4 regions of the Streptomyces sp. NBC_00316 genome follow, and region 1 is predicted to be linked to each of the others. Evidence: riboswitches for the same ligand, from Rfam matches in the RefSeq annotation. Region 1 holds a riboswitch; each other region holds the start of a gene.

Region 1 (3,201 bases):
CCCGTTCGTCTCGCTGGCCGGCACCGTCCGTACCGGCGCGGCCGCGGTCCTCGCCATCGTCGCGCTGCGGACGGCCAGTGGCACGCTGATGCACGTCGTGCCGGTCATCGAGTTCTTCACCGTGCTCACGGTCTCGATCCTCGCCGTCGTCATCAACGGGGTGGTACGGCACAGCAATGAGCAGCTGGCCTCGGCGCGGTTCATCGCGGAGACCGCCATGCGGGCCGTGCTGCCGGCCCCCATGGACCGGATCGGGGGGCTCCGCGTCGCGGCGCGGTACGAGGCGGCCCAGGCGGACGAGTACGTCGGCGGCGACCTGTTCGCCGTGGCCGAGAGTCCGCACGGGGTGCGGCTCGTGGTCGGGGACGTGCGCGGCAAGGGGCTCCAGGCGGTCGAGGCGGTGGCCGTGATCATCGGTGCGTTCCGGGAGGCCGCCGAGCAGGAGGACTCGCTGGAGTGCGTGGCGCAGCGGCTGGAACGGGCGCTGGCGCGGGAGGGGGCGCGGCAGCGCGGTATCGATCCGGTCGAGGGGTTCGTGACCGCCGTGCTCGCCGAGATCCCGCCCGGCGCGGCCGAGGTGCGGATCGTCAACCGCGGCCACCCCGAGCCCATTCTGATCCACCCCGACGGCACACTGGACGTGCTGGTGCCGTCGGTGCCCGCGCTGCCGCTCGGCATGGACCTGGGGGTGTGGCCGGACCGGGCCGACGTATGGGGTCTGGCCGCCGGTGCGACGCTGCTCGCCTTCACGGACGGGCTCTCCGAGGCCCGAGACCCGCAAGGGGTCTTCTACGATCCGGCGGCCCGGCTGCGCGGCCGGATCTTTCCCGGGCCCGAGGAGCTGCTGTCCGCGCTCTCCGACGACGTGCGGCTGCACACCGGTGGCAAGTCCACCGACGACATGGCGCTGCTCGCTGTCGAGCGCCCCGCGGAGGGGCAGCCGGAGCGGCGGACGACGGTGAAGATCGTGGGACGTGATGCGCGTGCGAGCGAAGGAAATCCGAGCCGGTGAGAAGACTCGGCCGAGCCGGTGAGAGGGCTGTGCGGGCCGATGCCACTGTCCGTGACCGAAGGACGCCGCTCCGCATAACATTTGACGCAACGTCAGAAACCGGGTAATGACTGAGAGGCGATCAACTCGCCCGATTCCGCCCGATTGTGTCCCGTAAAGTCCAGGCCAAGGCCGTCAACGATCAGTGGGAACGGCTTGGAATCGGGCCCGTGTGTCTATTAACGTTCGATAACGCAGCGCGGTTGTCCCAGCCGTCGTCAGTGGCGGCACCGTGCGCGAGCGCCGAATTCCGCAAGGGAACCGGGGAACCACCTACATGGGGTGAATCGGACACCTGTGTCTCGTGAGAGGCAGAGGGATCCGTAGGAGACCTTCCTGCTCCGAACCCGTCAGCTAACCCGGTAGGCGAGAAGGAAGGAAAGGAGTGCGCCCCCGTGGCGTCCAACAAGCCTGCCCCCGAAGCCCCCTCCCGGTTCGGCTCCGACTTCGCGAGCGAGTACGGAAACGACCGGAGAACCGAATTCGGCGCCGAGTTCACCACTGACCTCGCGGCCGACGGCTTCGGTGAGAGTGACCGGTCCTGGGAGGAATGGAATCCCACCGAGGAGTCCGTCCGCCCCGTGCGCGGCAGGCATCGCGTCGCCAAGCAGCGCAACGGACTCGCCCGCAGCTCCACGGTGCTCGGAGTCGGCGTCATCGCGGCCGTCGGCGCGGGTGGCATGGCCACCGCGCAGAGCAAGCCGCCGGTCTCCATCTCCCTTCCCGACTCCCTCGCGGACAACCTCCCCGATGCCAAGTCCCTTCCCGGCGTAGGCAGTCTGTTCGCCGACGACTCCGTCGACCAGGCGAAGGCCGCAGACTCCGCGGCCCCGCTCACCAGCGCCGGCATCACCACCGCCGAGGCCGAGCAGGGCGCCACCGACGCCGGCGAGGCACTGCGCGCCCGCATCCTCCAGCAGGCCGAGCAGCAGCAGAACGCCGCCGACGCGGAGGCCAAGGCCGCCGAGGAGAAGGCCGCTGCCGAGAAGGCCGCCGCCGAGGCCAAGGCGAAGCAGGACGCCGCGGAGGCCAAGGCCGCCGCCGAGAAGAAGAAGGCGGAGGAAGCCGCGAAGGCGAAGGCCGAGGCCGAACGGATCGCCAAGCTCGCCGCCTCCTACACCATCCCCACCTCCTCGTACACGATCACCTCGACCTTCGGTGAAGCCGGTTCGATGTGGTCCTCCGGCTACCACACCGGCCTCGATTTCGCGGCGCCCACCGGCACCCCGATCAAGGCCGTCCACACCGGCACCATCAAGTCGGCGGGCTGGTCCGGCTCGTACGGCTACCGCACGGTCCTGGAGCTGGAGGACGGTACGGAGCTGTGGTTCTGCCACCAGTCGTCGATCGACGTCACCGTCGGCCAGAAGGTCACCACCGGTGACACCATCGGCCGCGTCGGCGCCACCGGCAATGTCACCGGGCCCCACCTCCACCTGGAGGTCCACACCCCGGCCGGGACCGGCATCGACCCGATGACCTGGCTGCGCGACAAGGGCCTCACCGTCTGAGCCCGCGCCGGTTCCCCGGCACCCGAACCCCGGCAGTCCTGACGCTCACCCCCCGACGTCAGGGCTGCCGGTCCGGTTTTCGCGGGTCCCGGCGCCTCGCCCTCGCGGGCGGGATGCCGGCTGTGTACATGCCCTCTGCATGGAATAGCGGGCGCGGTGGAATTCGTTGATCCACTATGACTTCTTTCCGTAAGCTCGGCTCTTCCGACCTTCAGGTCTTCCCGCTCGCCCTCGGTGGCAACGTCTTCGGCTGGACCGCCGACGAGGCGCAGTCGTTCGCCGTGCTCGACGCCTACGCCGCGGCGGGCGGCAACTTCATCGACACCGCCGACGCGTACTCCGCCTGGGTCCCGGGCAACGAGGGCGGCGAGTCGGAGACGATCATCGGCAAGTGGCTCGCCGCCCGCGGCAACCGCTCCGACGTCGTCGTCGCCACCAAGGTGGGCTCCCACCCCGCATACAAGGGACTCTCCGCCACGACCATCAAGGCCGCGGCCGAGGAATCGCTGCGCCGGCTCGGCACCGACCACATCGACCTCTACTACACGCACTTCGACGACGAGACCGTCCCGGTCGAGGAGATCATCACCGCCCTCGACCGGCTGGTGAAGGACGGCAAGGTGCGCGCCATCGCCGCTT
Region 2 (3,201 bases), 2.8 Mb from region 1:
GGCTCGCCATGTTCCGCCCTGCCGCCCGCCATGTGCTGCCCGAGTTCACCGAGCGCACGACCGACGGGACCCGCACCCTCGACCCGTACTCCAAGCTGCTCGCCGAGCGCATCGTCTTCCTCGGCACCACGGTCGACGACACCGCCGCGAACGACCTGATCGCGCAGTTCATGTACCTGGAACACGCTGCGCCCGACCGTCCCGTCTCCCTCTACATCAACTCCCCCGGCGGCTCGTTCGGCGCCACGACGGCGATCTACGACACGATGGAGTACCTCGCGTGCGAGGTGCAGACCTTCTGCCTCGGCCAGGCCGGAGCCGGTGCGGCCCTGCTGCTTGCCGCGGGCACGCCCGGCCGTCGGCACGCCCTGCCCGGAGCCAGGATGGTCCTCCAGCAACCCGCACTTCCCGAACCGGTGCAGGGCCAGCCGTCCGATCTGGAGATCGAGGCGCGGGAACTGGACCGCATCCGCGGGCTGCTCACCGGTCTGCTGGCCCGCCACACCGGCCACGAGACCGAGCGGATCGCCGCCGACATCGACCGCGATCTCATCCTGGATGCGCCGGGCGCCAAGGCGTACGGCCTGGTGGACCACGTCCTGGAGAACCGTAAGCCGTTCCTCCCGCCGAACAGTGCGAGGTGAACGTCCCATGCAGCCACCGGAGTTCGCGCCGCTGCCCGCACTGACGTGCGCCGAGGGCGAGTTCATCGACTGTTACCTCGAAGTCCTCGACCAGCTGGGCCGGATCAACCCGGCTCACGGCAGCGACACCTATCGCGCGCTGCGCGCGGCGCAGGCCCTCGCCTCGCGGGCGCGCGCCCTGCGGGACGCACTCGCGTTGATGCACGAGCGCGGTGAAGCACAGCTCCACGCTGCCACATTGGCCCGGGCGCTGCGCGTGTTGGACGGGGAACGGCGTGCCGAACGGGTCACCGTGCCCCCTGCCCCGACGAGTTGATCAATTCCCTTCCGCGACACGCCCGGCGTGCCGATCAGAATTCCTCGCTCTTTCGGCGTAGGAGATCCCCCGCGCGGGGGACAGCTCAACTTGCGTTCCCGATGTGGGCGGCAAGCGGAATCTCTTGTTCCGCCGCTGGTACAGGACCGATCAGGGCGACCGGGCGAGACCCCGAAGCGGCTCTGTCCACCCGAACGGGTCATTCGTCATGAGGTTCACACAGCGCCTTTCCACCTCGGAAATCCGGCAGTCGGTGAGTCAAGATCCCTGGGACGACAAGCCCCCGCCACCGCGGCGGGGCGGTCCGGGTGGACGCCGAGTCCTGCCGCCGCCCGGATGCCTGGTCGACAGGAGTGGATCGGCAGGAGTGGAGGACCCGAGCACAACGGGTCGGCCGGGAATCCGGTCGACCCTCGGGGTGAAGCCGCCGCGTGCGGCCGGGCAACTTCGCCAGCCCGAACCCGACAGGTCATCCTTCACAGGCGGCTGACGAAGGGTTGCGCATGAGTGCGCAGGTTCATGTCCCGTCTCTGCTCACCCGGGCCGGTACGGCCACGGTTCTGACGCTCGCCGCCGTCGGCGGCCCCATGATCGCCCCCGGCTCCGTGGCCGAGGCCCAGGCCCAGGCCGTGACTCATTCGGCGAAGGCGCTCAAGATCGCCGCGTCGAAGAGGGGGTCGCCCTACCGGTACGGGGGCACCGGCCCGCACCGCTTCGACTGTTCGGGTCTGACGCAGTACGCGTTCAAGAAGGCGGGCAAGAGGCTCCCGCGCACGGCCCAGCAGCAGTACAACAAGACCCGGCACATCTCGTCCTGGCATCGGCAACGCGGCGACCTGGTCTTTTTCCACTACGGCCGCTTCGTCTACCACGTGGGGATCTACGCCGGCAAAGGCCGGATCTGGCACTCCCCGAAGTCCGGTGCCGTGGTGCGGCTGGAGAAGATCTGGACCAGGAGCGTCTGGTACGGACGGGTCCGCTGATCCCTTGTGCCGCCGGCCCGGCCCTCGTCCGTTCACGACGCGACGCGAGGGCCCGGGCCGGGCGGTCAGGTCTGGACGGGGACGGTCCAGGGAAGCTCGATCCAGACGGTCTTGCCTCCTTCTGCGGTCGGTGTGACCGTGAGCTGTCCTCCGCACTCCTTGGCCAGACAGCGGATGATCACCATGCCGCGCCCGTTGTCCTGCCGCACGGCGGCGGGCAGTCGCTGGGGCCAGCGCGGGTGGCTGTCCGTCACCCCTAGGCGCAGCTGCTCCTCCCGCTCCAGCCGGAGGTCCACCGTGAACGTGGGCGACTGGCCGAAGGTGTGCTGGACGGCGTTGGTGGCGAGCTCCGAGACGATGAGCCGGATGCTGTCGGCCACCTCGCTGTCATCGGCCAGGCCCCAGTCGGTGAGCACGCCGGCCACGTATCTCCGGGCCGAGGAGACCGAAAGCGGCTCGCTCGGCAGAGTGACACGTGCTTCTTGATGGTCTGCCATGGCGAGCCGTCCCTTTCCCACCCGGACCGACCCGCGGTCGGTCCGGGATGCGCTTCGCGCCAGAGTGCCATTGATGCTGCCCTCCGCGACGGGGATCCACCAAGATATGCATATATCTGTCGCTCGATGCGGTGAACTCTGCCTCGGAAGCCCGCACATGGGCGGCACACTGGCCCCTCGGCACGAGGGGGAGGGAGGCCGCCCATGCAGCATGGACCAGCGGTGCGCCGCCGCAAGCTCGGGGAGGAGCTGCGCGGTCTGCGCCATGCCTCCGGACTGACCAGCCGGGACGCGGCGCGGATGCTCGGCTGGCACCAGTCGAAGGTGAGCCGCATCGAGACCGGGGTCAGCAGTGTGAAACCGGCCGATGTGAGCCGGCTGCTGGATGCCTACGGTGTGAACGACCCGCAGTTGCGGACGCTCCTGAAGATGCTCGCAGGCTCTGCGGGCGGTGGCGGCACCGGCTGGTGGCATGCCTACAGGGGTCTCATCCCGCCCCAGTACCGGGACTTCATCAGTCTGGAGTCCCAGGCCAGGACCGCCCGCACGCTGGAAACCTCCGTGGTGCCGGGGCTGTTGCAGACCGCCGACTATGCACGGGCGGTGACCCGTGCGTCACTGGACGACCTGCCCGCCGGTCAGCTGGACTCGCTGGTGGAGGTACGGCTCGCCCGGCAGGGCGTGCTGCGGACCGATCCGCCGCTGCGGCTGACCGCGGTGCTCGACGAGGCGGTGCTGCGGCGCGAGGTCGGTGGGCGCCG
Region 3 (3,201 bases), 3.4 Mb from region 1:
GTCCCAGGCGCGCCTGTCCTGTACGGAACGGAGCGACCACAGGTCGAGGACCGGGCAGTCGTAGCGGTCGGCGATGGAGCGCACATGGGCGGTGTACGTGGCGATCTTGCCGCGCAGATGACGCAGCACGGGAACGCCGCGGGTGTCGAAGCCGGTGGTGACCATGACAGTGCCGACGGACCGGGTCAGTTCGGCGACCGCGCGCTCGAAGCGCTCGGCCACGTCGTCGGGGTCGGTGCCGGGCCGGATGATGTCATTGCCGCCCGCGCAGAAGCTCACCAGATCGGGGGCGAGTTCCTTGGCGCGCGGTACCTGCTCCTCGACGATCTGGTCGAGGAGGCGTCCGCGTACGGCGAGATTGGCGTACCGGAAATTCCCGTGAGCCGGACCGGTGGATCCATCGGTTCCGCCGGTGTCCGTCGCCGCATCGGGGTCGGGGAGCTGGTCCGCGAGAAGTACCGCGAAGCGGTCCGCCCAGCCGACGAAGGTTCCGTCCGGACCCAGGTCACCGACTCCCTCGGTGAAGCTGTCGCCAATCGCTGCGTACGACCCGATCGCGCCATACCGGTTACTGACGCCACGTTGATTTTTTCTCGAATCGTCTGCCACAAGGGCACATCCTGCACCGCCGAATGTGACCTACGCGACCGTAATAAGGGGTTGACGGGAGGTGACATAGACCACCCGGTCAGATTTTGGTAAAGGGGGAATAAGTGAAGGGGCGGTGCACCGCCGCGCACCGCCCCTTCACCCAGCCGTTCGGATCAGGCCCGATCGGATCAGACGTAGATGCCGTGCGAGGCCAGGTAGGCGACCGGGTCGATGTCCGAGCCGTACGCGGGGCCGGTGCGGACCTCGAAGTGCAGGTGCGGGCCGGTGACGTTGCCGGTGGCACCCGACAGGCCGACCTGCTGGCCGACGGTCACGGTCTGGCCCGCCGAGACGGAGAGCGAGGACAGGTGGCCGTACTGCGAGTAGCGGCCGTCGGCGTGCTTGATGACGACCTGGTTGCCGTACGCGCCGCCCCAGCCGGCGGTGACGACGGTGCCGGAGGTGATCGCCTTCACGCTGGTGCCGGTGGCGACCGGGAAGTCGATGCCGGTGTGGCTGCCGCTGGACCAGTTGGCGCCGGACGCACGGTAGTTGGTGGTGTGCTTGCCGGGCACCGGGTGGACGTAGCCGGAGCTGTTGCTCTCGCCGGCGGCGGCCGCGGGCTTGGGGGCGGCCGCAGGCTTGACGGCCGGCGCGGGGGCGGTCGACGGGGCCGCGGCGGACGCCGTGCCGCCGAGGGTCAGCTTCATGCCGGGGACGATCAGGCTCGGGTTCTCACCGATGACCGTGCGGTTGTCCTGGAACAGCTTCTGCCAGCCGCCCTCGACCTTCTGGTCGGCGGCGATCTTCGCCAGGTAGTCGCCGGAGACGACGGAGTACGTCCGGGTCTCGGCCTGCTTCTTCACGACCGGGGCGGCCGGGGCGGCGTTCACCGTGGCGGCGGACTTCGCGGCGGCGGGCACGGCCTGCTCCGCGGCGTGGGCACCGGTGGCGCCGAGCAGCGGAAGGGCGATGACGGCCCCGCCGGCGCCGGCGGCGGCGACGCCACGAGCGATGGTGCTGGACTTCGGACGGCGGTGCTTACCCGATATGGGCATGAAGTATTTCCTCTCCGGCGCCTGCGAGGTGAGCTGTCGGGTTAGGGCTGGAGATGCCCGGTCGCAGGTCGTGCGACTTCACCCCGAGCCGGCCGGATTTCCCGATCGGCGGCTTACCTGGTTCCCCCGCTCCTGCCACGCGATGAGTGGGTGTGAATTCCGGACGGCGGCAGGATTTGGCGGTCCATCCGGATTGACGGTGACCGTAAACGAGCGAGGACGGGCATAACAAGCCTCCGGTTCCGCAACGGAATCGACGCCGGGAAATCGGCGCGGAATTCCGGTCACACTCCGTGGATCAGGGATCTTGGAATTCCGCGCGGCAGACGGATTACCCACCCGCCGCGCCGCCACACACCGTCACGGATATGATCCCGCTCACGAGTCGCCGATCATCTCCCGTTTAAATGGGGCATGTTCCGCTAAATGCACCAATACGGACATGTCATGAACATTCTCCGCGGCGGAGTCTCAGCACCCGCGCGTCCAGGTCCCCCCGCAGCCCCGTGCGGAGCCCCTGATGAAGGAGCACGGAGCCGTGGTGGACCACCCCGGTGTCCACGCAGGTGTACGTCGCCGCGGCGTCGAGTCCGCGCAGCCGCAGGGCCGGTGGGCGCTCCCCGTACCTCTGCGCCTCCAGCCACATGAGCACCACCGTCTCGTCACCGTGCGTGTACTGCACCGCACTGAGACCGCCGCGCGGCGCACGCAGCCGGTACAGCGCCCCGTGCTGCACCACCGGGCGGATCTCCTTGTAGAGGTCCACCCAGCTCCGGGCCTCGGCCAGCTCCTCGTCGCTCCACTCGGTGAGATCCCCGCCGACTCCGAGCACCCCGACCATCGCGCTCACGAAACGGAAGCGCAGCGAGCTGACCCGGTTGTTGAGCTGGACGTTCGGGCTGTCGGTGACCCAGGCGGCCATCACCCGCGCCGGATGGATCTGCCCGAAGCCCTCCTGGATGGCGAGCCGGTCGAGCGGGTCGGTGTTGTCGGAGGTCCACACCTGGTCGGTACGGGCGAGGATCCCCAGGTCGATCCGGCCGCCGCCGCCCGAACAGGACTCGAAGGCGACACCGGGGTGGGCGGCCCGCAATCGGTCGATCAACGCGTACAACGCATCCACATGTGCGGTCCAGAGCCTTTGCGGATACTCCTCGCCCGGCCAGCCCGCATCGGAGAAACAGCGGTTGAAGTCCCATTTCACATAGTCGACCGGGGCACTGGAGAGCAGCGTGTCGAGCTGTTCCCACAGATAGGCCTGCACATCGCTCCGGGCGAGATTGAGCACCAGCTGATGACGGAACTCCGTCCGGGTCCGCCCGGGGAAGTGCTGCACCCAATCGGGGTGCGCGCGATACAGATCACTGTCGGCGTTGACCATTTCCGGTTCGACCCAGATACCGAACTGCATGCCGAGCGCGTGCACTTCGTCGGCGAGGGGCTTCAGCCCACCGGGGAACCGTTCGGGGTTCGGGGTCCAGTCCCCGAGTCCGGCCCGGTCGCTGGTGCGCCGCCCGAACCACGCGTCGTCCACCACGAACAGTTCGACGCC
Region 4 (3,201 bases), 2.3 Mb from region 1:
CCACGGGCCACGGCGTCCACGATGGCTCCGTGCTCGGCCCAGGAATCGGCGGGGCGGGCCGGCTGCTCGACCGCGTACATCCAGGCGATCTTGTGCCGTAGCTGGGTGAGCAGCGCGATGAGACCGGGGCTGCGGGAGGCCTGCGCGAGCGTCTCGTGGAACCAGCCGCCCAGCGACCGCAGATCCTCCCCCTCGCCCCGCCGGGCCCGCTCCTGGCCGAGCCTGACCAGGCCACGGAGGACTTTGAGGTGCGCCTCGGTGCGGCGCTGCGCGGCGCGGGCCGCACCCAGCGGCTCCAGCAGCATCCGGACCTCCAGCAGGTCGGCGGCCTCCTGCGCGGTGGGCTCGGCGACACAGGCACCGGCATGCCGGCGGGTGACCACGAAGCCCTCGGACTCCAGGGTCCGCAGCGCTTCCCGCACCGGGACACGGGAGACCCCGTAACGGCGTGCGAGGAGCTCCTCGGTGAGTCTGCTGCCGCGTTCGAAGACACCCGAGACGATGTCGTCACGGATCGCCGTGCATACCGAATGCGCCGGAATGCGCATGTCCGAACCTCCGCCTTAATCCCCGCGAAACGCGGCCGGCCGACGCCTGTTCTGTGACTCTATTGCAATGCGGCTGCATTTCCGATGCCGGGTCGAAATCCATGAATATCTTTTTGTTCGGACTCCGTTCGACAAGCCCGCCCCGGCTCGTTCGACGAGCCTGCCCGGGCTCGTTCGGCAGGTCCGTCCCGCGAGGAGGACGGCGGGATACGCCGAAGGCCCCGGCGGGAAGCCGGGGCCTTCGGGACAGTGCGGACGTGTCGTCGGTCAGACGTTGACGCCGTGGGCGCGCAGGTACGCGACGGGGTCCATGTCGGAGCCGTACGACGGCGTGGTCCGGGCCTCGAAGTGAAGGTGCGGTCCGGTGGAGTTGCCGGTCGAGCCGGAGAAGCCGATCCGCTGGCCCGCACCGACGCTCTGGCCGACCGAGACGCCGATCGAGGAGAGGTGGCCGTACTGGGTGTACGTGCCGTCCGTCATCCGGAGCACGATGTTGTTGCCGTACGCGCCACCCCAGCCGGCCTCGACGACCGTGCCGGCGCCGACGGCGACGACGGAGCTGCCGGAGGCGGCGTGGAAGTCGATGCCCGAGTGACGGCCGGAGGACCAGAGGGAACCGCTGGACTTGTAGCCGGTGGTGACGTATGAACCGGCGACCGGGAGCTGGAAGGCGCCGAGACGGGTGCGCTCGGCAGAACGGGCGGCGCGGGCCTTCGCCTCGCGGGCCGCCTTGACACGGGCGTCGGCCTTGGCCTTGGCCTTGGCCACTGCTTCGGCCTTGACCTTGGCCGCGGCCTTGGCCTTCGCGGCTTCGGCCTTCGCCTTGGCGGCGGCATCGGCCAGGTGCTGCTGCACGTCGGCCTGGGCGGCCACCTGGTCGGCGAGGGCGCCTTCGATGGCGATGATCTGGTTCAGACCGGTCTCGCTGACGGAGGGGACCTTGGCCTCGGCGGCGAGGGCCGGGGAAGCCAGGCCACCGATGACGCCGGTGGTGGCCAGAGCCGCGACGCCGGCGACCTGCGCGCTCCTGCGCGTCAGGCGGCTCGGGGCACGATGCTTCCCGGTGGGGCGGGTGAACGCCATGAAGGGTTGATCCTTTCCTTCCTTCTCGCCTACCGGGTTAGCTGACGGGTTCGGAGCAGGAAGGTCTCCTACGGAGGTCCCGGCCCCACAAGAGGGCCGCAGGCATCCGATTCACCCCAGGGACTGCGTGGGTCCCCGGCTCCCCAGGCTCGCGCCTGACGGGGACTCGGCGATCGCTGCCCGGCGCCGCGGATGCAGCATTCGAGTGACGGACAGCTGAGCCGACGCTAAGCGGGGGCACTTTCATTCACCAAACGGACAGGCCGTTTTGTAGCGCACACCACAGGACATACAGACTCTCGACCTGATAAATCAGACAAAAGGGAAGACCCCGGCGAGAAGTGACTCGCCGGGGTCCGCATTCGTCCCGGTACAGGAGCGTTCGGCTGATCAGCCGGTGACGACCGACACCTCTCCGATACCCAGCGCCCGGACCGGCTCCTCGATCTGCGAGGCGTCGCCGACGAGGATCGTGACCAGCCGGTCCACCGGGAAGGCGCTGACCACCGCCGCGGTCGCCTCGACCGTTCCCGTCTCCGCGAGGCGCGCGTACAGCTGCGCCTGGTAGTCGTCCGGCAGGTGCTGCTCGAGCTGGTCGGCGAGCGTGCCCGCCACGGAGGCCGCCGTCTCGAACTTCAGCGGGGCGACACCCACGAGGTTCTGCACCGCCGTCTCGCGCTCGGCGTCGGTCAGGCCCTCGGCCGCCAGCGTCCGCAGGACCGTCCACAGGTCGTCCAGCGCCGGTCCGGTGGACTCCGTGTCCACCGAACCGCTGATGGCGAGCATCGCGGCGCCCGTCGCCCCGGAGGCGGAGCCGGGCGCCGACGACCGCAGGACCTGCGCGAAAGCCCGCACGCCGTAGGTGTAGCCCTTCTCCTCGCGCAGCACCCGGTCCAGCCGGGAGGTGAGCGTGCCGCCCAGGCAGTACGTGCCGAGGACCTGGGCCGGCCAGACGCTGTCGTGCCGGTCGGCGCCGATCCGGCCGATCAGCAGCTGCGTCTGCACGGCGCCCGGACGGTCGACGATGACCACCCGGCCGGTGTCGTCGGCGGTGATCGGCGGGGCGGGGCGGGGCTCCGCGGTGTTTCCGGCCCAGTCGCCCACGGTGTCGGCGAGCAGCGCGTCCAGGTCGATGCCGGTGAGGTCACCGACGACCACGACGGTCGCGGTGGACGGCCGGACATGGGCCTCGAAGAAGGCGCGGACGGCCGCGGAGTCGATCCGCTCCACCGTCTCCTCGGTGCCCTGGCGGGGGCGCGACATGCGGGCCGTGGCCGGGAAGAGCTCCTTGGAGAGCTGCTTGGCGGCGCGGCGGGCCGGGTTGGCCTGCTCGTGCGGGATCTCGTCGAGCCGGTTGTTCACCAGCCGCTCGATCTCGCTGTCGGCGAACGCGGGTGCCCGCAGTGCCTCGGCCACCAGGCCGAGTGCCTTGGCCAGCCGGGAGGCCGGGACCTCCAGGGACACCCGGACTCCGGGGTGGTCGGCGTGCGCGTCGAGCGTGGCGCCGCAGCGCTCCAGCTCGGCTGCGAACTCCTCCGCGGAGTGCTTGTCGGTCCCCTCTGACAGGGCC

Evidence for each region. A riboswitch is a leader RNA that binds a small molecule or an ion and turns the genes downstream of it on or off. The one in region 1 is predicted to bind cyclic di-AMP.
Region 2: another riboswitch for cyclic di-AMP. It lies ahead of OG878_RS33625 (C40 family peptidase); the one in region 1 lies ahead of OG878_RS21245 (M23 family metallopeptidase).
Region 3: another riboswitch for cyclic di-AMP. It lies ahead of OG878_RS06205 (M23 family metallopeptidase); the one in region 1 lies ahead of OG878_RS21245 (M23 family metallopeptidase).
Region 4: another riboswitch for cyclic di-AMP. It lies ahead of OG878_RS11155 (M23 family metallopeptidase); the one in region 1 lies ahead of OG878_RS21245 (M23 family metallopeptidase).

The regions. Positions count from the first base shown of each region.
Region 1 covers NZ_CP108023.1:4,776,589-4,779,789, forward strand. Annotated here, with positions in the region: gene OG878_RS21240 (PP2C family protein-serine/threonine phosphatase) at 1-1,012, shown strand, start outside; cyclic di-AMP (ydaO/yuaA leader) riboswitch at 1,283-1,435, shown strand; gene OG878_RS21245 (M23 family metallopeptidase) at 1,447-2,562, shown strand; gene OG878_RS21250 (aldo/keto reductase) at 2,739-3,201, shown strand, end outside.
Region 2 covers NZ_CP108023.1:7,537,772-7,540,972, reverse strand. Annotated here, with positions in the region: gene OG878_RS33635 (ATP-dependent Clp protease proteolytic subunit) at 9-644, shown strand; gene OG878_RS33630 (hypothetical protein) at 652-960, shown strand; cyclic di-AMP (ydaO/yuaA leader) riboswitch at 1,288-1,460, shown strand; gene OG878_RS33625 (C40 family peptidase) at 1,464-1,943, shown strand; gene OG878_RS33620 (ATP-binding protein) at 2,009-2,440, opposite strand; gene OG878_RS33615 (helix-turn-helix domain-containing protein) at 2,645-3,201, shown strand, end outside.
Region 3 covers NZ_CP108023.1:1,374,876-1,378,076, forward strand. Annotated here, with positions in the region: gene OG878_RS06200 (SGNH/GDSL hydrolase family protein) at 1-609, opposite strand, end outside; gene OG878_RS06205 (M23 family metallopeptidase) at 780-1,649, opposite strand; cyclic di-AMP (ydaO/yuaA leader) riboswitch at 1,653-1,812, opposite strand; gene OG878_RS06210 (alpha-galactosidase) at 2,095-3,201, opposite strand, start outside.
Region 4 covers NZ_CP108023.1:2,518,954-2,522,154, forward strand. Annotated here, with positions in the region: gene OG878_RS11150 (GntR family transcriptional regulator) at 1-548, opposite strand, end outside; gene OG878_RS11155 (M23 family metallopeptidase) at 816-1,631, opposite strand; cyclic di-AMP (ydaO/yuaA leader) riboswitch at 1,644-1,813, opposite strand; gene OG878_RS11160 (M16 family metallopeptidase) at 2,022-3,201, opposite strand, start outside.